2 regions of the Neobacillus sp. DZ-9 genome follow, and region 2 is predicted to be linked to the other one. Evidence: a T-box and tRNA genes for the amino acid it is inferred to sense, from the RefSeq annotation. Region 2 holds a T-box; the other holds one or more tRNA genes.
The links. The T-box of region 2 lies ahead of AC59HZ_RS01905 (glycine--tRNA ligase). A T-box ahead of a tRNA ligase gene usually reads a tRNA of that ligase, here a tRNA-Gly.
Positions count from the first base shown of each region.

Region 1 (15,893 bases), on a different contig from region 2:
GTTTAGCAGGATTTACAGAGGCCATTTCAATCGCTTCTTCAATTGAACAACCTGTGTAAGATAAAATATTTTTAACTGCCTGCCCTAATTTTAATATGCTTCCAGCCAGAGTTCCGTTAGCTAACATTGCTTTTCCATCTTTAACCGTTACTTCTTGGCCGCCAAGGTCATACATGCCATTTTTCAAGCATTTTGCTCTCATGGAATCTGTAATTAATAGTAAACCATCGCTCCGCTTTTGCTTATAAGCGAGATGAACCATTTCTGGCCGGACATGGACCCCATCAACAATAATTTCTGCTTTTAGTTCATCATGTAAAAATGCAGCACCCACTACACCTGGTTCACGGTGATGAAGTCCCCTCATTTGATTGAAGAGATGCGTAACATGATTTGCCCCTGCTTCGATTGCATCCTCAACCTGTTCATAAGTGGCATTAGTATGGCCAAGGGATGCAATAACACCGTTTTCCTTTAAATAGCGTATCATTTCAAGTCCGCCAGGCTGCTCAGGAGCTAACGTAACAAGTTTGATCGTTTCGTTGGACATCTTCTGCCACACTTTAAATAACTCAAGATTAGGGTCCACAATATGCTGAATCGGCTGAGCCCCTGCCATCTTTGCGTTGACAAAAGGACCTTCAAGATGAATGCCCAGTATTTCTGCAGTACCTTGAGGATGTTGATTTTTGATGTAGTTTCCAGCATTTATTAAAGCCTGTTCAATTTGTTTTCCTTCTTGTGTCATCGTAGTAGCCAAAAAACTTGTGGTTCCTTCCTGCGGCAGGGCCCGAACTATTGTATCCAGAGCTTCTCTTGTTGCATCCATCGTATCAGCACCGGCCACTCCATGAATATGGACATCGATGAAACCTGGAACTGCTTTAAAATGGCCAGGCAATTCTATAATCTGATAGTTGTCATCATTAGTTAACTCGCTTAATGAGCCTATTTCAATGATTGTTTCGTCTTCTATTTTTATAAAGCCATCTTCAATTATCTGGTCATCTGAATAAACACGTACACCCTTCAGTAAAATATGATTATCTTTTAGAATCATCTTCAATACTTCCTTTCAGGTTATACCTAAATTTTAGCATCACCATTATCTAGTTGTCTATACCAATTGTTACAAAAAATATATCTGAAAATTTTATTTTCCTTATAAATTAGCTATTTTCCATTATTAACATCTCTAATCGTAAAAAAAAATTTAAAATTGGTATAGACGTCTATAGATGTTTAATGGTATATTTACTTTGGAAAAGCGCTTACACCCTGCTATCAACTTTTTTATGAAATCATCATTTTTTCATTTGTTTTTTTCAAATTTTTTTATAGGAGGTACTACGATGAAGAAATATTTACAAAGAATTGGCCGTTCATTGATGTTACCTGTAGCTGTTTTGCCAGCAGCAGCTATTTTAATGGGTATAGGTTATTGGATCGATCCAACTGGCTGGGGTGCTGATAGTCCACTGGCTGCTTTCTTAATTAAAGCGGGCTCATCCATTATTGATAATATCCCTATCCTTTTTGCCGTTGGTGTAGCACTAGGAATGGCGAAAGAAAAAGACGGTTCGTCAGCATTAAGTGGTTTGGTTGCTTATCTGGTTGTGACAACCTTGCTTTCCACAGGATCAGTTGCCTTGCTGCAAGGGATTAAACCAGAAGAGGTAGATCCTGCTTTTGGAAAAATCGGAAATGCCTTTGTTGGTATTCTTTCCGGTATTGTTGCATCCGTGATGTACAATCGCTTTAGCCATGTTAAATTGCCAGATGCTTTAGCATTTTTCTCCGGTAAACGGCTTGTGCCAATTATGACTGCAGTTTCTATGCTTATTGTTTCAGCAATATTATTCTTCTTATGGCCTGTGATCTTTACAGGACTTGTATCATTCGGTAAAGGTATTTCTCATTTAGGTGCTTTTGGAGCAGGTTTATATGGATTCTTTAACCGTTTATTGATTCCTACAGGTTTGCACCATGCCTTAAACTCCGTATTCTGGTTTGACGTAGCAGGAATTAATGATATCGGTAATTTCTGGGCTGGAAAAGGTACAAAAGGCGTTACTGGTATGTACCAAGCAGGTTTCTTCCCTGTCATGATGTTTGGTTTGCCAGCAGCAGCATTAGCGATGTACCATACAGCAAAAGATAAGAAGAAAAAGACAGTGGCATCCTTAATGTTAGCCGCAGGTTTCGCAGCATTCTTTACTGGTGTTACAGAGCCAATCGAATTTGCCTTTATGTTTGTAGCTCCAATGCTTTATGTGGTACATGCTGTTTTAACAGGTATATCATTAGCCATCGCAGCAGCATTCCATTGGACAGCAGGATTTGGCTTCAGTGCCGGTTTAGTTGACTTTATCTTAAGTTCAAGATTACCATTGGCAAACCACCCTTACATGTTAATAGTTCAAGGTTTAGTGTTTGCGGTTATCTATTATTTCTTATTCCGATTTATTATTACGAAATTCAACTTAATGACTCCTGGACGTGAAGAAGATGATGAAGAGTCATCTGACGTAACTGTTCCAGCAGGTGACAGCAAATTTGCCGTCATAGCAGCTCAGATTTATGAAGGATTAGGCGGAGACGACAATGTTACTTCTGTAGACAATTGTGTAACGCGCTTAAGAATGGAAGTAAAAAACATGAATGCCGTCGACCAACAAAAAATTAAAGCGACTGGTGTCCCAGGAATTAATATTGTTGGAAAGCAAAGCATTCAAGTAATTGTCGGAACGAATGTACAATTCGTGGCAGATGAAATTCTAAAACTTCGAGGTAAAAAACCTACTGGAATGAGTCCAGCAACTTTATCAAAAGTGGCCGCTCCGGTTGAAACGAATCGACTCACACAACTTTCTGATAAAGATTTTGTTATGCCAATCCAAGGAGAAATTATCCCGATTACTGAAGTGCCAGACCAAGTATTCTCACAAAAAATGATGGGTGACGGTTTTGGAATTGTTCCATCAAAAGGTACGGTTGTTTCACCAGTTGACGGTGAAATTATGAATGTTTTCCCTACGAAGCATGCAATTGGAATTAAATCTAATCAAGGATATGAAATCCTTATTCATATTGGCCTGGATACAGTCAATTTAAAAGGTGAAGGCTTTACTATACTTGTTGAAGAAGGACAAAAAGTTACGAAAGGTCAGGAAATCCAGAAATTTGATTTAGATTTCCTTAAGAAATCAGTTCCATCAGTTGTAACTCCAGTTATCTTTACAAACTTAACAAAATTAAACGTAAAGAAACAAGGACACTCAGCTCAAGGCCAGGACGGAATCCTCTCAATTGAATAGCAGCAAAAATCGACAGGTACCTGGCACCTGTCGATTTTTTGTTACGCATATTGTTTTGATTCTTCTTTTTGAAAGAAGCTTTTCATCGCATGGAATACATCTGCTTTTTGTTTTAGGATATAGTAGCGAAAATGCTCATCTTTGATGTTTTTGTAAGCGGACATTAAGGTCGAATGGCGATTGTATTGATTTACTTCCCCATATCCAAACATATTGGATACCTTCATCAATTCTTCAACCAACTTCACACAACGGGCGTTATCCGATGTGAGATTATCACCGTCTGAAAAGTGGAATGGGTAAATGTTGAATTTTCGTGGATTATATTTAGCGTCAATGATCTCCAGGGCTTTGCGGTATGCGGATGAACATATCGTTCCACCGCTTTCTCCTTTCGAGAAGAAGTCTTCTTCAGAAACTACTTTTGCCTCGGTATGATGAGCTATAAACTCTATCTCTACCGTTTCATACTTTGTACGTAAAAATCTTGTCATCCAGAAGAAAAAGCTGCGCGCCATGTATTTCTCCCAAATCCCCATAGATCCACTCGTATCCATCATTGCGATAACAACAGCCTTAGAGTCTGGTTTAACTACTTCATTCCAGGTTTTAAATTTCAAATCATCCTTGTAAATCGGGTGGAATGCCGGGTTCCCACTCATGGCATTCCGCTTAAAAGCAGACATCATTGTCCGTTTCTTATCAATGTTCCCCATAAGTCCTGTTTTGCGGATATCATTGAATTCTATGTTTTCAATAAGATGTTCCTGCTCTTCTTTCTTTTTCAGATTTGGAAGCTCCAATTGTTTAAATAAAGCCTCCTCAAGCTCCATTAATGACACTTCGGCTTCAAAATAATCTTCGCCTGCCTGATCTCCTGCTCCCTGCCCTTTGCCTGGAGCTTTTTGCCCGCTGGAACCGTCACGTGCTACTACATCACCGACTTGACTGTCACCGTCACCTTGGCCCACGTGTTTGTTTTTGTCATAATTATAACGAATTTTATATTCGTCCAATGAACGAATTGGAATTTTTACCACATCTCGACCATTAGACATAATTATGCTTTCTTCTGTAATTAAGTCTGGAAGATTGTTGCGAATTGCCTCCTGGACTTTTTCCTGATGCCGTTGCTGGTCATCGTGGCCTTTACGGTGGAGGGACCAATCTTCTCTTGAAATGACAAATTGATGGTTATTATCTGACAATGTAAACCCCTCCTTATTAAATTATTCACTTTCAAAATGCACACTTTTTAATCACACTCATACAATAACCCAAATGAAAAAATCAGATAAAATATGGATTACTTTATCCTATGCAGAAACCGCGAATAATTTACAAATAATTTTGACAATTGGGTTATTGCCTACTAATTTGGACAAGATTTATTTTTTTACATAGGAAAAAAACAGACTGGCAGATTGCTTCTACCAGTCCCTTGGCTTTTATCGATTTAATAAACTTCCGACATAGCGCAGCAATTCATTCGCTGAAGTCGAATTATATCCATGTTCATCAATTAAACGTGCTACTACATCATTAATCTTCTTTAGCTGCTGCTCATCTGGTGTTTTTGAAGACGTAGTTATCTTAACAACATCCTTTAGATCCGCAAATAATTTCTTTTGAATGGCTTCACGAAGTCTATCATGCGAATTATAATCAAACCGCTTGCCTTTTCTTGCAAATGCTGAAATTCTTATCAATATTTCTTCTCTAAACGCCTTTTTCGCATTTTCAGAGATTCCAATTTGTTCTTCAATCGAACGCATTAATTTTTCATCAGGATTAATTTCTTCCCCTGTTAAAGGATCACGCAGTTTCGCTTTATTGCAGTAAGCTTCAACATTATCCAGATAATTATCCATTAATGTCTTGGCCGATTCTTCATAGGAGTAAACAAATGCCTTTTGAACTTCATTTTTGGCAATATTATCATACTCTTTTCGAGCAATCGAGATATAATTCATATAACGTTCACGCAGCTCAGCAGTAATAGATGGATGTTGATCAAGCCCATCTTTTAATGATCTTAATACATCTAAGGCATTAATAGAAGGCACTTCTTTTCTAATGATAGTCGATGAAATCCGGTTAATGACATAGCGGGGGTCAATACCGCTCATGCCTTCATCTGGATACTCTTTCTTAAGTTCTTCCACATCAGCAGTATTAAATCCTTCTACATTTTCCCCGTCATAGAGGCGCATTTTCTTCACTAAATCAATATCACCTTTTTTAGGATCCTTCAAACGAGTAAGAATGGTAAACATGGCTGCCACTCTTAAGGTATGAGGTGCAATATGAACATCAGAAACATCGCTTTCTCTAATCATCTTTTCATAAATTCTTTCTTCTTGTGAAACTTTTAGATTATAAGGAATCGGCATGACGATAATCCTGGAGTGTAATGCCTCATTCTTCTTATTAGAAATAAAGGAACGATATTCAGTTTCGTTTGTATGAGCAACGATTAGCTCATCCGCGCTAATGAGCGCAAACCTGCCTGCTTTGAAGTTTCCTTCCTGTGTTAACGAAAGTAAATGCCAAAGGAATTTCTCGTCACATTTTAGCATCTCTTGGAATTCCATCATCCCACGGTTTGCTTTATTAAGCTCACCATCAAAACGGTAAGCACGTGGATCTGATTCAGAACCAAATTCAGCAATCGTTGAAAAATCAATACTGCCTGTTAAATCTGCAATATCTTGTGATTTTGGATCCGATGGACTAAAGGTACCAATTCCTGTTCGTTTATCCTCTGAGAAAAAGATACGTTCGACTAACACGTCTTCAATTCTGCCGCCATAATCCTGTTCAAGCCGCATCATATTTAGCGGTGAAAGATTTCCTTCAATTCGAATTCCATACTCTTCATAAAAATCCGCACGTAAATGATGTGGGATTAAATGAAGCGGATCTTCATGCATTGGACAGCCCTTAATGGCGAACACAGACCCTCTAGCAGAGTGAGAATAGCTCTCTAAGCCTCTTTTAAGCATCGTTACTAGCGTAGATTTACCGCCGCTCACCGGCCCCATTAATAACAAAATACGTTTTCTTACGTCTAGCCTTTTCGCTGCTGGGTGGAAATATTCTTCAACTAGACGTTCCAGTGCTTCCTCTAAACCGAATAATTGATTGCTAAAAAAATTGTACTTCTTCGTCCCTTTTTCCTCTTCAATTCCTGCATCCTTAATCATATTATAAACTCGAGAATGTGCAGATTGTGCTACCCATGGCTTTTCCTTTAACAACAATAGATAATCAGCGAATGATCCTTCCCAACGCAGTTTTTCCTCTTCTTCTCGATACATCTCGATTTTTTTTAAAATATCCATAAGGCCCTCCCCCGAAAGCTTAATCAGAGACGATTAATATACTCTATGCACATTGTCTATTGAACATGCGTAACGAAGAAGAGATACTGTCTATCTTTTTTGTTTTAATAAAAGGAATATTGCACTTTTCATTTTTTTAGGATAGGCTATAATAATTATATGTGATAAATTGTATGACGAAGGGGGCAATACATAACATGAACACTTTCATTGTTATTTTAGTAATGGTTACATTTTTAGCAGCGATCTTCACCTCAGGATACAATGACAAACCAGGAACAAAATAATCCTTCCATACAAAAGGGCTGCTATTTTTTAGCAGCCCTTTTTCATATTGACTTTGTTAATTGGAATGTTGATTTCCGCTCCAGGCGCTTTTCTTTCCGCGGGCGGTCCGGGGAGCCTCCTCGGCGCTTTAGCGCCTCCGGGGTCTCCCCTGCCCCGTCCTCCCGCAGGAGTCTCGCGCCTTCCGCTCCAATCAACATAGTTTCAAGATAAAAAGTAACCACATCCTTCATCTTAAATCTAATTTATTTTTTTGGATAAATTCCTTCATGTACATTCTATTTTGCTTTTCAAGCATTTTTCCCATCTGCTCGGTCCAACGGTCGTTTCTCTTTCCTTCCGTTCTTTGAATATAATAGTTAGATATCAACTCATCATATTCTTCCAGTTGCCGGTTATACATTTCCGTATTTTGTTGATATTCATCTTCATGGTAAATATGATCAAACGGCAGTCTTGGTTTACGGTCATTTTGTTTTACTGGATGCCCGACCGCTAGTCCAAATAAAGGGATTACTCTTTCTGGTGTTTTTAAAACCTCTTGAACTTCCTCGAGGTGGTTGCGAATTCCTCCTATGTAACAAATACCAAGTCCCAAAGATTCCGCAGCAATAGCCGCATTTTGTGCTGCTAATGCTGCATCGATGAGAGCAACCATAAATTTTTCCGTGCTTTCAATCGATGAATTGACGTTTTTCTGCTCATTTTCACCAATAATCGTATGGCGGTAGAGATCTGCACAAAAAACAAAGAAATGGCCATTTTTTTCAACATATTCCTGTCTTCCTGCAATATCGGCTAGTCTCCTCTTTTTCTCACTATCCTTAACCCCAATAATTGAGTAGGCCTGGATAAAGCTTGAGGTTGATGCTGATTGAGCAGAGGTGACAATCGTTCTTATTTGTTCTTCGGTTAAAGGTTTATCCTCAAAGTGTCGAATAGAGCGATGATTAAGTATAGTTGCTATCGTTTCATTCATATCCTGTATCCTTTCTTGTTAGCAAAAAGAGGCCCAAACCCTAGGACCTCCTTGCAATTATTTCAAATGAACATAGTTTTGCTGGCGAAGTGCTTCATAAATAAGAATCGCCGCTGTATTGGAGAGATTCAAAGAACGAATATTATCATTCATTGGAATCCTTAACGAAACCTCTTTATTTGTTTCAATAACGTCTTTTGGCAGACCTGTTGTTTCCCGGCCAAAGATAAAATAATAGTCCTTGTCTGGATTACTATAATCAAAGCTGCTATGCGGTTTTTGCCCAAACTTTGTTAAGTAAAAGAATTCCCCGCCGGCATTTTTTTCGTAAAAATCCTCTAATGAATCGTAATAAGTGATATTTACATGTTCCCAATAATCTAATCCTGCTCTTTTTAACATCTTGTCATCAGTTGAAAAGCCAAGCGGGCGAATTAAATGTAAAGCGGTATCGGTACCTGCACAGGTTCTCGCTATATTCCCTGTATTTGAAGGAATTTGTGGTTGATATAGTACTACATGTATGGACACGAATTTCACCTCAGAAAAAAAACTCTATCTGAATTATACCACTATGACATTGGCTTTCAAGATTAGTGCCTTTAATCAAGAATGTGGTAAAACCTATATTTGATATTTGGTGTATAGGCGGAAGAATCTTCATACGCCCAGTATCTCATTCGGCTATTGTAGGTGTGTGCATTTACTAATGGCATTCCATTCGCGTCCTTTGCCGTGACAATGGTATTATGATTAAACCGTCCGTCCCCTTCAAAATCATAGCAAATTACATCACCTAATAATAATTGATCGGGATTGCTTACCTCTTTTGCCCTTAATCCAGCAGTAGATTTAGAAAAATATAAGCGAAGGGCGTTGGCAATTGCCCAGCTATAGCTCCAGTTATGATTTTGCATCCACCATCCTAAACCGCGATTCGGATATCCTCTCATTGGCCCCCCAGCAACATGAAGACATTGGGAGATAAAGTTCGTACAATCATTTTCAAACTTTTTATAGGCTGGATTATAGCTGTTCCACCAGCGTTCAGCATACTGAATCGCTTTTAACCGATTATATTGATAGCTTAATCGATCGAAGGTATCCGGCATGAAAGGCTCGGAATATTCCACAGGCTGGGAGCCATTCTCTAAGGGTTTGATTTCCCCATCCATTATTAATGTTTCTTTATAAAATTTGGCTACTCTTTCTTCGACTTCCTCTTCCAAATAAAGATTGCCTTTTTGTTTAATTAAATATTGATAATGAGCATTGTATTTTATCGTTTGAAAATCATCTTCACATTTATTTTCAAGGATCTTCCCAGCTGCTTTCACTTTGACGATTTCTGCAGATCTTTTTGCTAAGGATTCAAGTTTCCTATCTGCTTTTGAAAAATTATCCTTGGAATTTCTGTGATTCGCTACAAATTGTTGAATCCTTTTTTCAAATAGTTCTTGTAGAATTTCACGCATAATATTCTCTCCTTTCCCTTCATACTTATGAAAGAAATTAAAAAAAAAGAGCGGAACCGTTTTGGTTCGCTCCTAGAATTAGTTATAAAAGTTTAAGCCTTTTTTAATTTCAAGTTGGACTTCTTGATCTGTTTCTTGTTCTTCAGCCTTTTTTAATGCCGCTAATGCAGTTTCTCCACCAATTTTACCTAGTGCCCAAGCTGCCGTGCCCTTTGCTATAGGACTTACTTCATTTTCTAATATGTCTACTAAATCGGGAACCGCAGATTCATCTTTAAAATGAGCAAGTGCGATAATGGCATTTCGCTGAATAGGCTTCTTCCCACGCCAAGATCCTGCCAATGAACCAAATCGCTTTTTAAATTCTCGGTTGCTTAATTTTAGAATCGGTCTTAGTAATGGTTTGGCGACTTCGGGATCAGGTTCCATTTCGTCATGAAAATGAAAGTTCTTCCCTTTATTATGCGGGCAAGCAGTTTGGCAGGAATCACAGCCATATATACGATTTCCAATCTTTTCTCGAAACTCGTCCGGAATGAGTTCTTTTGTTTGAGTTAAAAATGAAATACAACGCTGAGCATTAATTTGACCGCCTTGAACTAATGCACCGGTTGGACAGGCCTCCAAACACTTTGTGCATGTTCCGCATTGGTCTTCTATTGGTGTATCGGGCTCAAAAGGAATATTCGTAATCATTTCACCTAAATATACATATGAGCCAAATTCGGGAGTAATGATGGCACAGTTTTTTCCGCTCCAGCCAATTCCAGCTCTTTCTGCAACCGCCCGATCTGAAAGCTCTCCTGTATCGACCATTGATTTTAAGCGGACATCTGGTACCTTTGTTAAAATAAACTCTTCCAGCTTTTTGAGCCTGTCTCTTAGAATATGATGATAGTCGAGCCCCCAGGAGGCTCGGCTGAAAATACCTCTTCTTTCTCCCTTTTTACTTTCAACCCGTTCGTTCATTTTGGAAGGATAGGCAAGAGCAATCGAAATGATTGATTTTGGTTCTTGCAAGAGTAGTGCCGAGTTCACTCGTTTCTCAATATCTCGCTCTTCAAAACCGGATTGGAATCCAAGTTCTTGTTGTGTTATTAGTCTGTTTTTTAGTTCGGTGAAAGGGTCGGCACTGCTGAATCCGATTTTATCGATTCCGATTTCTTTGCTGTAGGCAATAAGTTCTTCTTTTAATTTTTTGGCGTTCACTTTGGCTGCCTCCCTTCTTCGTGAATGATCTATTCCCCTAGGTTGTTTAATTGTTTATAGCACATCTATTTATGATAAACTATTTTCAATGAATTTTGGAGGTGTGATTGTTGGAAATTCAAGTTTCATCGGACCTTTTTAAGGAGATTCCTCATTTTAAATTAGGAGTCATTAAATACAATGGTATTACCGTTGGGGATTCACCGCAAATGCTTAAAGGAAGACTTCAGATGTTCCAGGAGTCTATTTATTTTGATTTAGAGGATAAAAATGTTACGGAGCTCTCTGGAATCCAGGAATGGCGTGCTATTTTTAAAAAGATTGGCAAGGACCCTAATCGGTACCGTCATTCTGCTGAGGCACTTTACAGGAGGGTTCAAAAGCAAAATTATCTTTCGTCTGTTCAAAGTGCGATTGATATTAATAATTTTTTCTCGTTGCAATATCAAGTCCCTATCGGTATTTATGACCTAGATAGTCTCAAAGGGCACGTAGAGGTTCGGCTAGGTGCAGAGGGAGAAGAGTACATTGGTTTAAATGGCCGTTCTAACTCTTTAGAGCGCCTTATTGTTGCCTCTGATTCAATTGGACCGTTTGGGAGTCCGTTCGTGGATTCTTCCAGAACACCAGTAACGTTAGATACCAAGAATGCACTGCAAATTATTTATTTGAGACCATCAACGGACTGGGAAAATGCTAATAAGCTGACTGAATCTTTAATGAATATGTTTATTCAGGTACATGGCGGGGAAGGTTCTTACAGGATTTTGGCTAATAGTGTTAATTAGTCTTAATGACTTTGGTTGACCCATTTTTAGGTTAACTGGCTTTATAAACCGCTCATATTGACCCTGAAGCATGTTTTTTAGGTTTACGGGCTTTATGAACCGCTCTTATTGACCGTGAAGCGTATTTTTTGGGGTCACGGGCTTTATGAACCGTTCTTATCGACCGTGAAGCGTATTTTTTGGGGTTCACGGGCTTTATGAACCGTTCTTATCGACCGTGAAGCGTATTTTTTGGGGTTCACGGGCTTTATGAATTATTTAATTTGAATTCTACCTTATAAATGAAAAAACGCAACGCATCGTTCTCTTTTGTAACGATACACTGCGTTAGTTAATATGTATGGAGCGGGTGATGAGAATCGAACTCACAACATCAGCTTGGAAGGCTGAGGTTTTACCACTAAACTACACCCGCATATAATTTAATAATGTCAAATTAGTGAACTAAAGTTGACTTTTTCATAATACACAGTTTTTTTATGGACGTCAAGTAATTATTGCACTTTTTGTCGAATTTTCCCCAAGAAATTAATAAGCCTACAATTAATTATAATATTATTAATTGTAGGCTTATTAAATGACTAATTTTGTTGATGGTCTTCAAAAGAACATTTATTTAGTGGGACAACCTTTGTTTTATGGATGACTTTATAACCGATCCAAATCACTAAAAAAATTGGCAATCCAATATATGATACAGCAGCTCCGTACCAATCAATGTTGCCTGTCATAAATGCTTGATAATTTTGTCCAAGAATGATAATAATGCACATTGCTAATGCAAGGATGGGACCAAGAGGGAACCATTTCGCCTTGTATTTAAGTTCATTCAGGTCTCTTCCCTGGGCAATGTAGGCTTTTCTAAAACGATAGTGGCTCAAAGCAATCCCTACCCAGGCAATAAATCCGGTTAAACCTGATGCATTTAATAGCCATGTATATACTTGATCGCCGAAAATGGACGTTAAAAAGGCAAGTCCTCCAATAATCGTTGTCATAACTAGCGCATTCATCGGAATTCCGCGCTGGTTTACTTGTTGTAAAAATTTCGGTGCCTGTCCGTCCTTTGCCATAGACCATAGCATTCGAGTTGAGGCATATAGCCCCGACGTTCCGCATGACAAAACAGAAGTTAAGATAACCGCGTTCATGACAGAGGCTGTAAAGGCAATACCAGCTTTTTCAAAAACGAGAGTAAATGGGCTTACAGCAATTTTGTCAACGTCCCCGCCCAACAGTTCAGGACTGGTATAAGGGATTACTAGCCCAATGACTGCAATAGCCCCAATATAAAATAGAAGAATTCGCCAAAATACTTGCCGGATTGCTTTCGGTATGTTTTTCTTGGGATTTTCACTTTCACCTGCTGCAATCCCTACCAGTTCAGTCCCTTGAAAGGAAAAACCAGCGATGAAAAATATACTTAACACAGACATAAAGCCTCCGCTTACCGGAGCATCTCCCAATGTAAAGTTTTTAAACCCGATATACTCACCTCCGAAAATCCCAAAGATGGTGAGAACACCGACGCCAATAAAAACAATGATAGTAATAACTTTTATTAAAGCGAACCAATACTCAGATTCTCCGTAACTTTTAACTGACAAAGCATTCAATAAAAAGATTAGTCCTAAAAACAGGGCACTCCAAACGATGCTTGGCACATCCGGAAGCCAGAATTTCATAATGATGGCTGAAGCAACGATTTCAACTGCCAGGGTAACAGCCCAGTTGAACCAATAATTCCAACCGAGCGCAAATCCTAATGCTGGGTCAACAAAACGGCTGGCATATGTGGCAAATGATCCGGAAACCGGTAAAAAGGTAGCCATTTCACCGAGGCTTGTCATCAAAAAATAGACCATGATTCCAATCGCGCTATATGCTATCATGGCACCACCCGGTCCAGCTGTTTGAATGGACGCACCTGTCGCTAAAAACAGCCCCGTACCAATTGATCCCCCAATCGCAATCATTGTCATGTGACGTGCCTTTAAATTGCGTTTAATTCCATCATTGGTTTCCTGATTATTCTGACTTTTTTCTTCGATTTTAATGGCTTCCATCCTTTTTCCACCTTCACAATTAGGATATTAACGAAATGGCAATGGATAATTTATCCCCCCCTTAGAAAGAGGGAGTTAAATTATCCGATATTATTGATTTTTTTACTATCAGCCATAAGATGGATTACTTATTTAGAAAAATCAAAGTAGTTTCGCTTTAATAAGCGTGGAGCAGCCATAAGTGTGTCAAATGCCAAACTTTTTTCAAGCTTTGAAGTATCGATTAAAAATAGCTGGTCTTCAATTTTCTGTACCGTTTCATCAGTTTGGTAGGTAATACCACATTCTGAGCAATGGAAGGCTGGTGTGTCCTGAATTTCAATTGTTTTCGTACCGTCCGGTAGTTCCCAATACACTGTGTTGCCCGTTTCAACTGCTGTGTCAGATCCGCACCATTGACAATTCAACATTATTCCTCCCTTGCTCCTACAGTCTCATACTTGCTCATTTGGGCATGGAATTTTTTCTCTTTCAATTCATCACGTTTCTCTCGTTTATCCTTTAAAGAGCTATGTTCCGGATTTTCCTTATACGTTTTGCGGCGGTCCAATCGTTTTAAACCTTCTGGAATTAGGTTAAATTTCGTATCATCAATAATGGACAGTACACCATTGCTTTCAAAATTTTTAAATACTTCAGGATAAATCTTTTTATAATAATCCTCTGCACTTCCTGGATGGTAATTTTCAGGTTCCGGATAAGATGTAATGACACCTTCAAAGTTACGCAAAACTACTTTATTGGAACTTTGAGAAATGATATAGTTCGGCTGCAATGGAATTTTCCCACCTCCTCCAGGAGCATCAACAATGAAGGTTGGAACGGCGTAACCCGAAGTGTGACCTCGAAGCCCTTCCATGATTTCCAATCCTTTGCTGATTGGTGCACGGAAATGGCCGATCCCTTCTGATAAGTCACACTGGTAAATGTAATATGGACGCACGCGAATTTTAACGAGGTCATGCATAAGCTGTTTCATGATTGGAACGCTGTCATTAATGCCTGCAAGAATAACGGCTTGGTTGCCTAGTGGTACGCCCGCATTTGAAAGCATTTCGCATGCTCGCTTTGAATCTTCCGTAATTTCCATCGATGTATTGAAATGCGTATTCAGCCATACTGGATGATACTTTTTCAAGATATTGCAAAGATTTTCAGTAATACGCTGTGGGAATACAACCGGTGCTCTTGTACCGATTCGAATAATTTCCACATGTGGAATTTCACGTAAATTCTTTAAAATATACTCTAAAATATTGTCATTGATAAGGAGTCCGTCTCCTCCAGAAATTAGCACATCACGGATTTGCGGAGTGGAAGCAATATAATTAATGGCATTGTCTAACTGTTTCTTAGGTACTCCCATTCCAATTTGACCTGAGAAACGTCTTCTTGTGCAGTAGCGGCAGTACATCGAGCACTGGTTCGTTACCAGGAACAATACACGGTCCGGATAACGATGCGTTAGACCAGGTACCGGTGAATCCTCATCTTCATGGAGCGGATCCTCCAAATCATATCTTGTTTTATACAATTCCTGAGAAATTGGAACAGACTGCATACGAATCGGACATCTTGGATCATCTTGGTCCATCAGCGATGCATAATATGGCGTAATGTTTAATGGAATGGTTTTGGTAGCAATTTTAACTCCTTCTTCTTCTAGTGGTGTTAAATTGATCACTTTCTTTAAGTCTTCAAGAGTTTTAATGGTGTTTGTCAATTGCCATACCCAGTCATTCCATTGCTCGTCAGTTACATCTTTCCAAAGCTCGATCTCTTTCCAATGTTTTTTTGGTTTAAATAAAGTGTTTCTCATTCTTTTCCCCTCCTGGAATTCGTTTTTTTTAATAACCAATTTTTTAGAAAAATTTCTCCCTTGGTTCTAACTATTTAAGAAAGAATGTACTCCATATAATAGCGGTTTTCCCCTTCGCCAAACTCATCGAATCTCGTTCCTTTAATGGCAAATCCCATTTTTTCATATAATTTAACAGCTGCCTTATTTTGGGTGTTGACTGTTAAGCACACTTTGTGAAAACCGTCCTGCTTTAAAATTGGATAAATTTCCTCCAAGAATAACTTTCCAATTCCTTTCCCCTGCTGGTCGGAACGAACATAAAAGCCGAATATGTAGGCTTTATGAATATCATTGTAATCTCTCATCATCTCGCAAACGGCGATCGGTCTAGCATCATCTGGTTGTCGATATTGAATTAATTTCCCGTATCTAACTAAAGGAATCAAGGTTTGTTCATCAACAGCTCCCATTCCCGGAAATGCATCTTTCTCGAGGTCCATCATTATGTGTAACTGTTCCGGGTTTAGTGAAGTCGGAACTTCGACATAATAAGATTTTTTTAATGTTTCCATGTTTCTTTCCTCCTTAGTTCCACCTCATATTTGATATCATCCAATGGCCAGATCGGC
Region 1 covers NZ_JCAIOL010000002.1:12,880-28,772, reverse strand. Annotated here, with positions in the region: gene nagA (N-acetylglucosamine-6-phosphate deacetylase) at 1-1,060, opposite strand, end outside; partial or broken gene nagE (N-acetylglucosamine-specific PTS transporter subunit IIBC) at 1,353-2,792, shown strand; gene AC59HZ_RS04505 (PTS sugar transporter subunit IIA) at 2,808-3,317, shown strand; gene yhbH (sporulation protein YhbH) at 3,359-4,525, opposite strand; gene AC59HZ_RS04495 (PrkA family serine protein kinase) at 4,766-6,661, opposite strand; gene AC59HZ_RS04490 (hypothetical protein) at 6,991-7,179, opposite strand; gene nfsA (oxygen-insensitive NADPH nitroreductase) at 7,176-7,925, opposite strand; gene trmL (tRNA (uridine(34)/cytosine(34)/5-carboxymethylaminomethyluridine(34)-2'-O)-methyltransferase TrmL) at 7,983-8,456, opposite strand; gene AC59HZ_RS04475 (amidase domain-containing protein) at 8,528-9,400, opposite strand; gene queG (tRNA epoxyqueuosine(34) reductase QueG) at 9,479-10,609, opposite strand; gene AC59HZ_RS04465 (B3/B4 domain-containing protein) at 10,720-11,397, shown strand; tRNA gene AC59HZ_RS04460 (tRNA-Gly) at 11,739-11,812, opposite strand; gene AC59HZ_RS04455 (amino acid permease) at 11,979-13,463, opposite strand; gene AC59HZ_RS04450 (YokU family protein) at 13,592-13,870, opposite strand; gene kamA (lysine 2,3-aminomutase) at 13,873-15,282, opposite strand; gene AC59HZ_RS04440 (GNAT family N-acetyltransferase) at 15,357-15,836, opposite strand; gene AC59HZ_RS04435 (M81 family metallopeptidase) at 15,824-15,893, opposite strand, start outside.
Region 1: it encodes a tRNA-Gly, which carries the amino acid that the T-box ahead of AC59HZ_RS01905 (glycine--tRNA ligase) is inferred to sense. The anticodon was not compared.

Region 2 (15,893 bases):
TTTTTACCGTATTTCTTAAGCCTTTTCTAACAATCGAGGGCCGGATTTGAAAAGGGGAGTTTATTTCGGTAAAATGACTTATCACCAAGAAAATTTTAAGACAAATAAATTTATGAGAAAATTCTAACTTTTTAAAATTTTTTATTACTTTTTATTTACAACTAATGATTTTCTCTGATTTTTAAGGTAAAATAAAGACACAGCAGGTTTCTGCTGGAAAGGAAGAAAACGAGTGAACATCGTTCAACTAATTGAAGAAGCAAAAAAAGCAAGAGAAAAAGCCTATGTTCCTTATTCGAAGTTTGGAGTAGGAGCAGCATTACTAACAACAGATGGAAAAGTATATAAAGGCTGTAATATAGAGAATGCTGCCTACAGTATGTGTAACTGCGCAGAACGGACTGCCCTTTTTAAAGCGCTTTCAGAAGGGGAACGGGATTTTCAAATGCTGGCAGTTGTTGCCGATACAGAGCGGCCTTGTTCACCTTGCGGGGCATGCAGGCAGGTTATTTCGGAATTATGCCCAAAAGAGATGAAAGTTGTTTTAACAAATCTAAAAGGCGATATTCAAGAAATGACTGTCGAAGATTTATTGCCTGGCGCTTTTTCACCGGAGGATCTGCATGCAAAATAATATTATTACAAATAAAGGCTATAAATCTGGATTTATTTCGATTATCGGCCGGCCTAATGTCGGAAAATCAACGTTTCTCAATCGGGTGATTGGTCAAAAAATTGCTATTATGAGCGATAAGCCGCAGACAACCCGTAACAAAATACAAGGCGTCCTTACACTTTCAGATTCCCAAATGGTTTTTATTGATACACCAGGTATTCATAAACCAAAGCACAAATTGGGCGATTTTATGATGAAGGTTGCACAAAATACATTAAAAGAAGTTGATTTAATTCTTTTTATGGTAAATGCTGAAGAGGGATTTGGCCGTGGTGAAGAATTTATCCTTGAAAAGTTTCAAACAGTAAGCACTCCAATCTTTCTTGTAATAAATAAAATTGATCAAATTCATCCTGATAATTTATTGCCGATTATAGAATCGTATAAGGAAAAATACAACTTTGAAGAGATAGTGCCGATTTCTGCACTAGAAGGTAATAATGTGGAGCGTTTGCTTACGCAAATTAAAACCTTTTTACCAGAAGGGCCGCAATACTATCCAGCTGACCAAGTTACAGATCATCCGGAACGATTTATCATTACCGAGTTAATCAGGGAAAAAGCACTTCACCTGACTAGAGAAGAAATTCCACACTCCTTAGCAGTTGTTTTAGACAAAATGGAGCGTCAAGAAGGTAAGGATATTATTCATGTCATGGCAACGGTCATTGTGGAAAGGGATTCACAAAAAGGTATTATCATTGGAAAAAAAGGCAGCATGTTAAAGGAAATCGGAAAGCGGGCCCGTGTAGATATTGAAAATCTTCTAGGGTCTAAGGTGTTTTTAGAATTATGGGTTAAGGTCCAGAAAGACTGGCGCAATAAGATGTCCCAGCTTCGTGATTATGGCTTTAATGAAGATGAATACTGATGAATAACCCTAACTAAAATATTATCCAATTGACAAGATTATGCATGGACAACATTAACAATTTTTTCGTCTTATGATTTTTGCGCAGGCAGGCTATGATAAATGTAAGGTTTGGGATTGAATTTTAGGCTAGTCTAAATAATGAAAGGTGGGGTTTTCGATGATGGATTTTACGTGGAAAGTATTTACCCAGACAGGGAATATTGACACATATCTTCTCTTTAAAGAGCTTGAGAAGGAAAACCAAGAAATACCCGGTAATCTTGATGAAGAGCTAGCACATATTGATTTTCCCGTTTCATAAGCAAGTCTTTCGCGCTCTTTAGAAGGTGACATTTATGCTTCAGAAGTGTGAAGGCATCGTCATTAGAACAACAGATTATGGTGAAACCAATAAAATTGTAACAATATATACAAGGGAATGGGGAAAGGTTGGTGTTATGGCTAGGGGTGCCAAGAAGCCAAATAGCCGCCTTTCTTCCATTACCCAGCTTTTCACTCATGGTTATTTTTTGGTTCAAAAAGGATCGGGTTTAGGTAGCATGCAGCAGGGTGAAATGATTTCTTCCATGCGTTCCATTGGCGAGGATATTTTCTTAACTGCTTATGCAAGTTATATTGTCGAATTAACGGATAAATGTACAGAGGAAAAGAAGCCTAATCCTTTTCATTTTGAATTGCTTTATCAAACACTCAATTATATGAATGAAGGCAATGACCCGGATATTCTTATGAATATTTATGAAATGAAAATGTTAAATGTTCTTGGATTGTATCCAGTGTTAAATCAATGTTCCGTTTGCGGCAGTACAGACGGGCATTTTTCTTTTTCCATTCGTGAAGGCGGATTTATTTGTCACAGATGCCTTGAAAAAGATCCGTACCATTTTAAATTATCACCATCGGCAGTGAAATTATTACGGCTATTTTATTATTTTGATCTTTCAAGGTTAGGGAATATTTCAGTAAAAGAAGAAACGAAAGTAGAATTAAAAAATGTTATTACTGCCTATTATGAAGAATATTCTGGTTTGTATCTTAAAACCAAGAAGTTTCTCAATTCAATGGATCAATTTCGCAATTTATTATAGTTACTGTTGACATTTTTTCTACTTTTAGTTAATATTTTCTTTAAAATTAATAATTGCGTTGACGGAGAGTAGTAATTAGTAAACTCTATAAAAGCGAACCTAGGACAGTGGAAGCTAGGGTATAGGGCACTAACGAAGGCGTTCCTGAGCAATCTTGTGTTAATGAACACATTTTAAGGAGGCTGCTAATTTAGCAGCAAATAGGGTGGAACCGCGGGTAACTCTCGTCCCTATGCTTATCGTAAGCATAGGGACGAGAGTTTTTTATTTTGTAGAAAAAACTATTAAAGGAGCTTTTAAAATGAAGGTAACAATGGAGCAAATTGTATCGCACGCAAAACACAGAGGCTTTATTTTTCCGGGATCAGAAATCTACGGGGGACTAGCAAACACTTGGGATTACGGCCCATTAGGCGTTGAATTTAAAAACAATATCAAACAGGCCTGGTGGAAAAAGTTTGTACAAGAGTCACCATATAACGTCGGTTTGGATGCAAGTATCTTGATGAACCCTCGAACTTGGGAAGCATCTGGACACATCGGTAATTTTAATGATCCGATGATTGACTGTAAAAATTGTAAAGCCCGTCACCGTGCAGATAAATTAATTGAAAACGCCCTTGAAGAAAAAGGTATGGAAATGGTTGTAGACGGCTTGCCATTTGCAAAAATGGAAGAGCTGGTTAAAGAGCATAATATCGCCTGCCCGGACTGCGGAAGCCATGACTTTACTGGAATCCGTCAATTTAATCTTATGTTTAAAACCTTCCAAGGTGTGACAGAATCAAGCACGAATGAAATTTTCTTACGCCCAGAGACTGCACAAGGTATTTTTGTTAACTTTAAGAATGTGCAACGGACAATGAGAAAGAAGCTGCCATTTGGTATCGCACAAATCGGGAAAAGCTTCCGCAATGAGATTACACCAGGTAATTTTACTTTCCGTACAAGAGAATTCGAACAAATGGAGCTTGAGTTTTTCTGTAAACCTGGTGAGGAATTAACATGGTTTAACTATTGGAAGCAATTTGCTGAACAATGGCTGCTTTCATTGGGGCTTAATAAAGAAAATTTAAGACTTAGAGATCACTCAGAAGACGAACTTTCTCATTACAGTAATGCTACAACCGATTTTGAATTTAAATTCCCGTTTGGATGGGGAGAATTATGGGGTGTGGCTTCAAGAACCGATTATGATTTGAAACAGCATATGGAATTCTCAGGAGAAGATTTCAACTATATCGATCCTGAAACAAATGAAAGATATATTCCGTTCTGTATTGAGCCATCTTTGGGTGCTGACCGTGTTACTTTAGCTTTCTTAATCGATGCTTATGATGAAGAACAGCTTGAGGATGGCACAACAAGAACAGTCATGCATTTTCATCCGGCATTAGCTCCCTTTAAGGCAGCAGTATTACCATTATCGAAAAAATTATCGGATGAGGCTAGAGAGGTTTTTGCTGCACTATCAAAACATTTTTCAGTGGATTACGATGAAGCGGGATCAATTGGTAAACGTTATCGCCGTCACGATGAAATTGGTACACCATTCTGTATCACTTATGACTTTGATTCCAAAGAAGATCAAATGATAACAGTTCGAGATCGCGACACAATGGAGCAAACACGTATTCCGATTTCAGAGCTTGTTAGCTTCTTACAAGAGAAAATGGTGTTCTAAAAGAAAAGCCGAAGCGTCTAGGCGCTGTAGCTGGACAATGAAAGAGGTGCGGGCTACCGCACCTCTAATGTATATTTTAACGACTGTATTAATTTCAAAAGAAAATTAACTGGTATATAATATTGGTATAAAAGTATAACGATTTTATATAAGGTGGTGAGCACAATCGAACTGACCAAGCGACAGGAACATATTCTGCAAATAGTTAAGGAAAAAGGACCGATAACAGGTGAACATATCGCCGACCAATTAAGCCTGACAAGAGCGACATTAAGACCTGACCTTGCCATTTTAACGATGGCTGGCTATTTAGATGCCAGGCCGCGAGTCGGTTATTTTTATACTGGGAAATCTGGAGCGCAGCTTCTGACTGAAAATCTGCAAAAAATTTATGTTAAAGATTATCAGTCCATTCCAGTTGTGGTGAGCGAAAATGTTTCCGTCTATGATGCTATTTGCACAATGTTCCTTGAAGATGTGGGTACATTATTTGTAGTGGACCATAACTCTGCATTAGTTGGGGTATTATCGCGAAAAGATTTGCTTCGGGCAAGTATCGGAAAACAAGAGCTTTCCACCATCCCAGTCAATATCATCATGACTAGAATGCCGAATATTACCATGTGTGAACGTGATGATCTTTTAATTGATATTGCCAAAAAATTAATTGAAAAACAAATTGATGCCTTACCAATAGTAAGAAAAACAGATAAAGGTTTTGAAGTAATCGGACGAATTACGAAAACAAACATAACGAAGGCTTTTGTTACATTAGGTGATGAATAAAAAGAGGGGTGGATTTGGAAGAATGAGTATGCCAATCATTTACGTGGTTTCTGATTCCGTCGGGGAAACAGCGGAACTAGTGACGAAAGCGGCAATTAGCCAGTTTAATGGGTCCGGAATGACATTAAAGAGGTTCCCATATGTTGAAGATAAGGAACATATCGATGAGGTGCTCTCACTTGTTTCGCTTGATAAAGGAATGATTGCTTTTACTCTAGTTAAACCAGAAATGCGTACATATATAACAGAAAGGGCTTCTGCGGAAGGGATTATTGCTGTTGATTTAATTGGCCCAATTATGGATCAAATTCAATCCTTTAGCGGAAAGACTCCGCTGTGTGAACCAGGTCTTGTTAGGAAACTTGATGAGGATTATTTTAAAAAGGTAGAAGCAATTGAATTTGCCGTAAAGTATGATGATGGGCGTGACCCAAGGGGCATCCTTAAAGCGGATATCGTGTTAATTGGTGTGTCGAGAACTTCTAAAACTCCTCTATCACAGTACTTAGCACATAAACGTTTAAAAGTGGCCAACGTGCCTCTTGTACCAGAGGTAGACCCGCCAGAAGAGCTTTACAGGGTACCCGTTGAAAAATGCTTTGGCTTAAAAATCAGCCCGGAAAAATTAAACAATATAAGAAGAGAACGATTGATTTCATTGGGACTAAACGATAAGGCAAGCTATGCAAATATTGATCGGATCAAAGAGGAATTGACCTTTTTTGACTCGGTCTTGAAAAAAATCAATTGTCCTGTCATCGATGTTACAAATAAAGCTGTTGAAGAAACGGCCAATATTATTTTAAATTATATTCAAAAAGGCAGACCCTGACACATAGTCATAAGATTATGTGTTTTTTATTGAAAAAAAGAAAATAAAAAAGTTATGGCAAAATGATATTAATTGTACTATAATAAAAAATTGTGATAAAAATATACTTTTTAGGTTTAGACTTGCATGTGAACGAATAAACTATTTATTGTTAGATGTCAAGTAGGTCCCTGTAAAATCTCCTGAAAAAATTCGACATAAATCCTTTTTTATAAAATTAATAGCTAAAGAAGGAATATGCGGAGTAATGTAGAATTAATACTAATATAAAAGGCATTCCAACTGTTTTTGCCGTTGCAGATTCTTGTCCGGTAAAAAGAGGAGATTGTCGAAATTGCTTCTAAATTTCCTGCACAAGTTCTTTTTGTTGCTCCTATGTCACCATGTTAATAATAAGATTACATACGCAACTTGGAAATATGTTGATTCTGGAAAGGAAGCTGCGGATTGATTCATTATGACCATGCACAAATGGGGACATAGTCATTACTCAGGAAAATTCATGATGGAATTAACAAAAAAAATTGTCGAAATTTGCAGGAATTTAGTAATCAACGCAGAATTTATGTTAAGAACAAATGAGGTTGTTTTCCATGGCGGAGCGTATTGCCGAAGAAAAAATTGATCAAATTCGTCAGACAGTTGATATAGTTGAAATCATCAGCGATTATGTACAACTAAAAAAACAAGGTCGAAATTACTTCGGGTTATGTCCTTTCCATGGTGAAAGTACACCATCATTTTCTGTATCACCCGACAAACAAATTTTTCATTGCTTTGGTTGTGGTGCTGGCGGAAATGTTTTTTCTTTTTTAATGGAGCTTGAAGGAATCACATTTCAAGAAGCTGCCATTAAGCTCGCTGCCAAAGGAAATATCGATCTTGATATTAATCTTGCGGGGGCTCGCGGCGAGAGAAAAGTTGCAAAAGATTTGCAATCAATGCTTGATGCTCATGAACTGTTAACTAAATTCTATCATCACTTGCTGGTAAATACAAAGGAAGGCCAGCATGCATTGGAATACTTGTTAGGCAGAGGATTTACCCGTGAATCGATTGATAAGTTCCAAATTGGTTATTCCTTAAATTCTTGGGATTTCGTTACGAAATTCCTATCAAAGCGGGATTTTTTACCCGAATGGATGGAAAGGGCCGGTTTGATTATCAAACGTGAACGGGATGGGACGTTTTTCGATCGTTTTAGAGATCGGATTATGTTTCCAATCTTTGACCGCAATGGAAATCCGATTGCCTTTTCTGGAAGATCACTGGGACCTGATGAGCCTAAATATTTAAACAGTCCTGAAACGGCAATCTTTAATAAAAGCAAAATATTATACAATTATCATCAAGCAAAACCAAGTCTAAAAAAAATTCAGCAAGCTGTCCTTTTTGAGGGGTTTGCTGATGTAATTGCTGCTGATCGGTCTGGTGTGGAAAATGGCATCGCCACAATGGGAACTTCCCTAACAGATGATCATATTGCCCTATTAAGGCAAAGTGTCCAGTCTGTAACCATCTGTTACGATTCCGATAAGCCTGGAATTGAGGCTGCATACCGTGCAGGTAATCACCTTAACGAAGCTGGCTTTCAAATAAAAGTAGCCATGATGTCTGATGGTATGGACCCGGATGAATATATTAAAAAGTTTGGTCCCGAAAAATTTCAAAAAGAAGTTATCGGTGCCAGCTTAACCTGGATGGCTTTTAAGTTTATTTACTTTCGAAGGGGAAAAAATCTTCAGCTTGAAGGAGATAGACTTGCCTATATCGAAGAAATAATCAGAGAAATTAGCAAATTAACGAAGGCGGTTGAAAGGGATCATTATTTACGGCAGCTCGCAGCTGAATTTTCGCTTTCTTTAGATGCGCTAAGAGAACAGCAAAAGCAGATTTTCTTTTCAGAGAAAAGAAAATCAACCGGGAAAAATCAAAATATTAGTAAGACGATCGTAATAAAAAAGCTGGTCGATGAAATAAAGCCTGCTTATTACACTGCAGAAAGGCGTTTGATAGCCCATATGCTAAAGGATCGTGATGTTGCTTACAAGGTTCAGGAATTATTACAAGGGAACACGTTTAATATCGATGAACATCAGGCAATAATAACATATCTATTGGGATTTTATGAAAATCATTTAGAACCTGATTCGAGCGCATTTTTAACCTATATTCAAGATGAAAATCTTAGAAGAATGGTTGCTAATATTGAAATGATGTCGATAAATGATGAATTAAGCAATCAAGAATTAACTGATTATATCAAACAGGTGTTGAATTATCAAAAATTGTTAAAAATAAAAGAAAAAGAATTAGAACTAAAAGAAGCTGAAAGACAGAGTGATTTTAGCAGAGCTGCTGTCATTGCAATTGAAATTAATCAATTGCGTAAATCGCTTTAAATAATTTATATGTGTCTTTGATTCTGGAAGGAGGGACCCCCTTATGGCTGCAGAAAAATCAGCCCGTTCAAAAGAGGCCGAGAATGAATTAACTCTTGAACAAGTGAAAGATCAATTAACAGAAATGGGCAAAAAAGTCGGCGTCCTGGCCTACGATGATATAGCCGAAAAAATGGCTAATTTTGAATTAGAATCTGATCAAATGCATGAATTTTATGATTTTCTAGGTGATCAGGGAATAGAATTAGTCGGTGAAAGTGACGAGGAAGACCCTAATATAAAGGATCTGTCTAAGGAAGATGATGAAGAATTTGATTTAAACGATTTAAGTGTTCCTCCAGGGGTAAAGATTAATGACCCAGTCCGCATGTATTTAAAGGAAATTGGCCGGGTTGATCTACTATCCGCTAACGAGGAAAAAGAGTTGGCGCTTCGTATTGAGCAAGGTGACGAGGAAGCCAAACGGCGCCTTGCAGAGGCTAATCTAAGACTTGTTGTCAGCATCGCTAAACGGTATGTAGGCCGTGGGATGTTATTCCTTGATCTAATTCAAGAAGGCAATATGGGATTAATTAAGGCAGTCGAAAAATTTGATTATCAAAAAGGGTTTAAGTTCAGTACCTATGCTACCTGGTGGATTCGTCAGGCGATAACACGTGCGATTGCGGACCAAGCAAGAACGATTCGTATCCCAGTTCATATGGTAGAGACGATTAATAAGCTAATTAGAGTACAGCGTCAATTACTTCAGGACCTAGGCCGCGAACCAACACCAGAAGAAATTGGTGAAGACATGGATTTAACGCCGGATAAAGTAAGGGAAATTCTAAAAATTGCCCAAGAACCTGTTTCCTTAGAAACACCAATTGGGGAAGAGGATGATTCTCATCTTGGCGATTTTATTGAAGATCAGGATGCTACTTCACCGTCAGAACATGCAGCATACGAGCTTTTAAAAGAGCAGCTCGAAGATGTACTTGATACATTAACAGATCGTGAAGAAAATGTTCTTCGCCTTCGCTTTGGGTTAGATGATGGCCGTACTCGTACACTTGAAGAGGTTGGCAAGGTTTTTGGCGTAACCCGTGAGCGTATCCGTCAAATTGAAGCAAAAGCTTTAAGAAAATTACGTCATCCTAGCCGCAGCAAACGGTTAAAGGACTTTTTAGAATAAAATATACTTTTAAATAGTTTACTTCTTAACGGAAGTAAACTATTTTTTTATACAAAAGGAAATGTAAGCACTTACTCTGTTTTCATTTATTTTACTGAATTGTCTCTCATTTTGCAAATAGGCATATGAAATTGTTGTTGGGAAAAATTTGATTTTGTTTTCGTGAGAAAGAGATTAATTTTGTTTTTATGATGAAAATAGTTCAAATAAACCCCAGTTTTTATAAATAATAGCCTTTTTGCTTCATTATATTCGGATAATATAATATTTTAAAAAATTTTTAAATGTTGAGAAATTTAAATGAATCCCCGTATAATAATAAAGAAAGCGATTACAAAAGTTTGTTTTAGGGGGATGGACATGAATTTCGATTTAACATCTGAACAAGAAATGATAAAACGGATGATTCGCCAGTTTGCTGATGAGGAAGTAGCACCTGGAGCGATAGAGCGTGATCGAACAAAACAATTTCCTGTAGAGATATTTAAGAAATTGGCTGATATGGGAATTATGGGACTTCCTTTTCCTGAAAAATATGGCGGAGGCGGTGCCGACACTGTTAGCTTTGCCATCGTTACGGAGGAGTTAAGCCGGGTTTGCGCGTCAACTGGTATTACCTATTCCGCGCACATTTCCTTAGGCGGGGCACCGCTATACTTATTTGGAACCGAAGAGCAAAAACAAAAATATTTGACCCCCCTTTGTACGGGCGAGTCATTTGGGGCTTTTGGTCTAACTGAACCGAACGCTGGCTCAGATGCAGGAGGAACTAGAACTTCAGCTAAAGAGGAAAATGGTGAATTTATCATTAACGGTAATAAATGCTTTATTACCAATGCTAGCTATGCAAACCATTTAGCTTTAACGGCAATTACGGGTGAATCTGGCGGAAAAAAAGAAATAAGCGCTATCATCATTCCGACGAATGCACCTGGTTTTTCCGTAATTGATAACTATGAAAAAATGGGCTTGAATGCATCAAATACTACGGAGCTTGTTCTCGAGGATGTAAGGGTTCCAGTCGAGAACCTTTTGGGGAAACGTGGAGAAGGCTTTAAGCAGTTTTTAATTACTCTTGATGGCGGCAGGATTGGTATTGGAGCAATGGCTGTAGGGATCGCTCAGGGGGCTTTTGAGAAGGCGCTCGCGTATGCTAAGGAAAGAAAACAATTCGGTAAATCCATTTCTTCTTTCCAAGCAATTCAATTTAAAATGGCCGATATGGCCATGAAAATTGAGTTGGCGCGTAATATGGTTTACAAAGCGGCATGGTTAAAGGATCAAGGAAGACCTTTTTCTAAAGAAGCAGCAATGTGTAAGTTATATGCCTCTGAAATTTGTATGGAGATAACGAATCAGGCCGTACAAATTCATGGCGGGTATGGCTATATGAAGGAGTATCAAGTTGAACGTATGATGCGTGATGCCAAACTGCTTGAAATTGGTGAAGGAACCTCTGAAGTACAAAGAATGGTTATTTCAAGATTAATTGGTTGTTAACAAATAAATAGGGGAATATAAAAAGAGACTGAACAGAAGATTTAATTGTTTTTAGTCTCTTTTCTCTTTTTTATAAAGATTATAGTGATAAAATAAGTTTAGGGCTTTTCCTTCTGTTCATTTTCAAGTAAAATAATAGTTGTTTGTAGACATTTTATTATTCACAAGGTATTCGTACATAAGGGAGGTTATTATCTTGAAGAAAAATCCGGTTATTCCTTTTATTATCATCATGGTTTTTGGTATCGGACTAATGTTTCTATTGTCTTTCAAAGGTCTTGGTGATATGAAAGAAGTCGCTAAGGATAAAGGCGAAGGCGCCGGCAATGAGAAAACGGAAGTGGCTGCAACTAATCCAGAAGACATTTATAAACAAACATGCATAGGCTGCCACGGGGACCAATATCAAGGGGTTGTAGGGCCATCATTAAAAGGTATTGGCAGCAAAATATCTAAGGAAGAAATTATGACTGTCATTACAAAAGGTAAAGGAAATATGCCTCCTGGCCTAGTTCCAGAAGAGCAAGCTGCTGCAATGGCAGATTGGGTATCAAAGATTAAGTAATCAAGTAACATATAAAAAAGTCCTTTGCATCTGTAAAGGACTTTTTTATATACTAAATGAAATACATACAGATAAAAGTGGTGGAATTTATGAATACAGATAAATTATCAGTTCGTTTGGCAGCTGTAGCAAAATATGTACCTGAAGGCACAAGGATGGCAGATATTGGATCTGACCATGCCTATTTGCCCTGTTTTTTAGCAAAAAACACAAGTATACCCTTCGCGATTGCCGGTGAAGTAGTGGAAGGGCCGTATAAGTCTGCTAAAAATAACGTCATGTCAGAGGGGCTCACGGAAGTCATATCCGTTAGGTTGGGAAATGGCCTTGAGGTCATCCGTCCAGGAGAAGTTGATTGCATTACTATTGCTGGAATGGGCGGTGCATTAATCACAAGTATTTTAGAAAATGGAAAAGATAAGCTTGGCTCCGTAAAGCGTCTTGTACTGCAGCCGAACATTAGTGCAAATTCCATTCGAAAGTGGTTTCTTGAAAACAATTGGCAGCTAATTGCTGAAGAAATTTTGGAGGAAGATGGGAAGATTTATGAGGTACTTGTGGCTGAACAAGGTAATCCTTTAAAGTCTTATTCGTCAAACCTGGATTTAGGATTATTAATGGGTCCATTCCTTCTCCAAAACCAGAACGAAGCTTTTTGGAAAAAATGGGAGGCTGAAAAAAACAATTGGCTGAAGATTTACAAACAGCTTGAAAATGCAGTCCAAACACAGGAGACAATTGAAAAAAAAGAAGAGCTATTAAATAAAATTAAAATGGTTGAGGAGGTTTTTGCTCGATGAAAACTCCAAATGGTCATGAACTTATTCAGCTTTTTGAACAATTTTCACCGAAAGGCTTGGCGATGGAAGGCGATAAAATAGGTTTGCAAATCGGCCGTTTAAATAAAAAGATTGAACGAGTTATGATTGCCCTTGATGTACTCGAAAATGTCATTGATGAGGCGATTGAAAAAAGTGTCCAATTAATTATTGCCCATCATCCCCCGATTTTTCGCCCTTTAAAAAATATCAATACTGACACAGTTCAAGGACGGATGATTGAAAAATTATTAAAACATGATATTGCCGTGTATGCGGCACATACAAATTTGGATGTGGCAAAAGGCGGCGTGAATGATTTGCTGGCATCAGCTTTAGGTTTGCAGGAAGCTGAAGTGTTGGTTCCAACCCAGGATACTCTGCTTAAGAAGTTAGTCGTTTTTGTTCCAGTAACCCATGCTGATGCCATTAGAGAGGCCCTAGGCGTTGCTGGTGCAGGAAATATCGGGAATTATAGCCATTGCTCTTTTTCCGCAGATGGAACAGGACGATTTATGCCTGGGATAAACACTAATCCTTATATCGGGCAAACTGGTCAGCTTGAAGCTGTTAATGAGGTTCGAATAGAGACGATTGTTCCTGAACCACTGTTAAAGAAGACCATCACGGCCATGATTAAAGCTCATCCATATGAAGAAGTTGCCTATGATGTCTATCCATTGGAAAATAAAGGTGAAGTTCTTGGCCTTGGAAGAATCGGGAAAATTACTGAAATGACTTTAGCTGAGTTTGCAGAACGGGTAAAATCGGCGCTTGAGGTAGAAAGAGTGCGTGTGGTTGGTGATTTAAGCTCGAAAGTAAAAAAGGTGGCAGTATTAGGCGGGGACGGAAACAAATATTTTAGTCATGCAAAATTCAAAGGGGCAGATGTGTACGTAACAGGAGACATCTATTACCATACGGCACATGACGCAATGATGCAGGGCTTAAACATGATAGACCCTGGACATAATGTCGAAAAAATTATGAAAAAAGGGCTTACGGATACATTACAGAAACGGTGCAAAGAGGCAGGCTATGAAGTCGAAATTTTCCCTTCAGTGGAAAACACAGACCCTTTCCAATTTATCTAAAGTCCACAAACCAAGTTGTCCTTTATCTACCTGATGAAGGACATTTTTATGTAACTGAAACCGCTTTAAAAAGATGCGCAGGAAATATGTATCTTTGTATTATATCTATTAGTTTTATATAATAAATACATAGTTTATGAATCATAGTCTTTTAGGAGGACTTTTTAATATGCAGATAATTAAGATATCGCCACGCGGTTACTGCTACGGTGTTGTTGATGCAATGGTTATTGCAAGAAATGCCGCTTTAGATAAAACATTACCTCGCCCAATCTACATTTTGGGAATGATTGTTCATAATAAGCATGTTACGGATGCATTTGAAGAAGAGGGCATCATAACACTTGACGGGAAAAACCGAAAAGATATTTTAGAAAAAGTAGATAAAGGGACTGTCATTTTTACTGCTCATGGAATCTCTCCAGAAATCCGAGAGCTAGCTAAACAGAAAGGGCTTGTCACAATTGATGCAACGTGCCCGGATGTAACAAAAACTCATGACTTGATTGAAGAAAAAACAAAACTGGGCTACCAAGTCATTTATATTGGTAAAAAAGGACATCCGGAACCTGAAGGCGCTGTTGGGGTAGCACCGGGACAAGTTCACCTCGTTGAATCTCCTAGTGATGTGGAAGCATTGAATCTTGACTGTGACAAACTAATTGTGACGAACCAAACCACAATGAGTCAATGGGATGTTGCTGATACGATGAAAAAGGTTCAGGAAAAATTTCCGCATGCTGAGGCTTATAAAGAAATCTGTCTTGCCACTCAAGTGCGTCAAGAGGCTGTCGCAGAACAGGCAACTGTGGCAGATGTTACAATTGTGGTAGGTGATCCGAAAAGTAATAATTCGAACCGGCTCGCACAGGTTTCTGAAGAAATTGCAGGAACTAAAGCATACCGTATCGCTGATATAACGGAACTGGAAATTGACTGGATAAAAGATGCTAAAAACGTCGCCGTAACCTCCGGGGCATCAACGCCAACTCCGATCACCAAGGAAGTCATCACCTTCCTTGAACAATTTGATCCTAATAATCCAGCTACATGGGAACGACGCAGAAATGTACCATTAAGCAAAATTTTACCTAAAGTGAAAAAAGAAAAATAACTTTAAAAAGAAAGCTATGTTAAAGGCAGTTGTTGATATTAAACACTGTTTATTGGAGCGGAAGGCGCGAAGACTCCTGCGGGAGTACGGGGCCGAGGAGGCTCCCCGGCACGCCCACGGGCGGAAAGCGAAGCGCCTGGAGCGCAAATCAACAACTAGTGTAACAGTGCCAAAAAGAAAAAGCACATGGGATTTTTCAGTAATTGAAATCCCATGTGCTTTTTTATTAAATATACATTTTTGGAACAGAGGCTCCTTTTTGATGCTGCCTGTTGCTATTCGTTTTTGGCTGTTGATTCTTTTTTCGTGTCGTATTCTTTTTAGATGTCTCCAATTCACTTGATTCCGTGCTTGATGACTCTTCCATTGCTGCTTCAGTGGTCGTATCCTTATTATCAGTTGATTCATCCGTGCTTTTTGAAGAATTTTTTAATCCTCTATACAGTTTCCACATGGCCGGGAGGTTTTTCACTAATGGCCCATATTGTTGAACCATTGGCCCAATGGTTTGAGCTGTTTTCAAAACCTGCTGGGTATTGTTGAGAATGTTTGTAAGCCCACCAGGGTTACTTAATGATTGGAGTAAACCACCGCCGCCGCCTCCTGAAGCTGCACGTCCAACTCCTTGCATTCCCATCATTCCACTAGCTTGATTTCCTCCTCCGAGAAGTCTCGAAAGTAGGCCGCCACCGCCGCCTCCTGAAGCTCCACGTCCAGCTCCTTGCATTCCCATCATTCCGCGAGCTTGATTTCCTCCTCCGAGAAGATTCGAAAGTAGGCCGCCACCACCCCTATTCATTTGTGATCCACCCATCATGGGATTTCTTCCGCCAAAAGGATTTGCAGATGGTCCCATCATCGGGACCCTCCCACCGAAGGGGTTAGGACCTGCCCCCATCATTGGACCGCCACCGCCGAACGGACCTTGCATCATTTGCGGACCCATTCCTCCCTGCATGGGGAATCTTGGTCTAGGCTGCATTTTTTTAGCCTCCTTTCTGATATTATCAGGATATCTTTCATTCGACTTTGAGAATTGTCCAGCCCCAGCGCCTAGGGGCTCTTTGGTCTAAGCCAAGCCATCGGAAAGGGATAAAGCAACCTTTCGGGCCGGCTCGTCTTATGCTTGTCGCCCCTAGGAAAAAAGCAGTTCATTTTTTCCCTGGTCAAGGCGCTTCCGCTTTTCTAATAACCCTTATGAATTAAGGTATGCATTTATCATAAATTGGTTTAGGTATAATACACAGGACAAAAACAAATTTAGTTGTTTAAAAGTTCTCAATAGG
Region 2 covers NZ_JCAIOL010000001.1:382,356-398,248, forward strand. Annotated here, with positions in the region: gene AC59HZ_RS01880 (diacylglycerol kinase family protein) at 1-30, shown strand, start outside; gene AC59HZ_RS01885 (cytidine deaminase) at 233-634, shown strand; gene era (GTPase Era) at 624-1,547, shown strand; gene AC59HZ_RS01895 (YqzL family protein) at 1,708-1,851, shown strand; gene recO (DNA repair protein RecO) at 1,886-2,638, shown strand; T-box leader at 2,688-2,873, shown strand; gene AC59HZ_RS01905 (glycine--tRNA ligase) at 2,940-4,322, shown strand; gene ccpN (transcriptional regulator CcpN) at 4,476-5,108, shown strand; gene AC59HZ_RS01915 (pyruvate, water dikinase regulatory protein) at 5,131-5,940, shown strand; gene dnaG (DNA primase) at 6,534-8,342, shown strand; gene rpoD (RNA polymerase sigma factor RpoD) at 8,386-9,516, shown strand; gene AC59HZ_RS01930 (acyl-CoA dehydrogenase family protein) at 9,877-11,016, shown strand; gene cccA (cytochrome c550) at 11,213-11,581, shown strand; gene AC59HZ_RS01940 (tRNA (adenine(22)-N(1))-methyltransferase) at 11,671-12,381, shown strand; gene AC59HZ_RS01945 (Nif3-like dinuclear metal center hexameric protein) at 12,378-13,493, shown strand; gene AC59HZ_RS01950 (4-hydroxy-3-methylbut-2-enyl diphosphate reductase) at 13,663-14,607, shown strand; gene vrrA (VrrA/YqfQ family protein) at 14,834-15,589, opposite strand.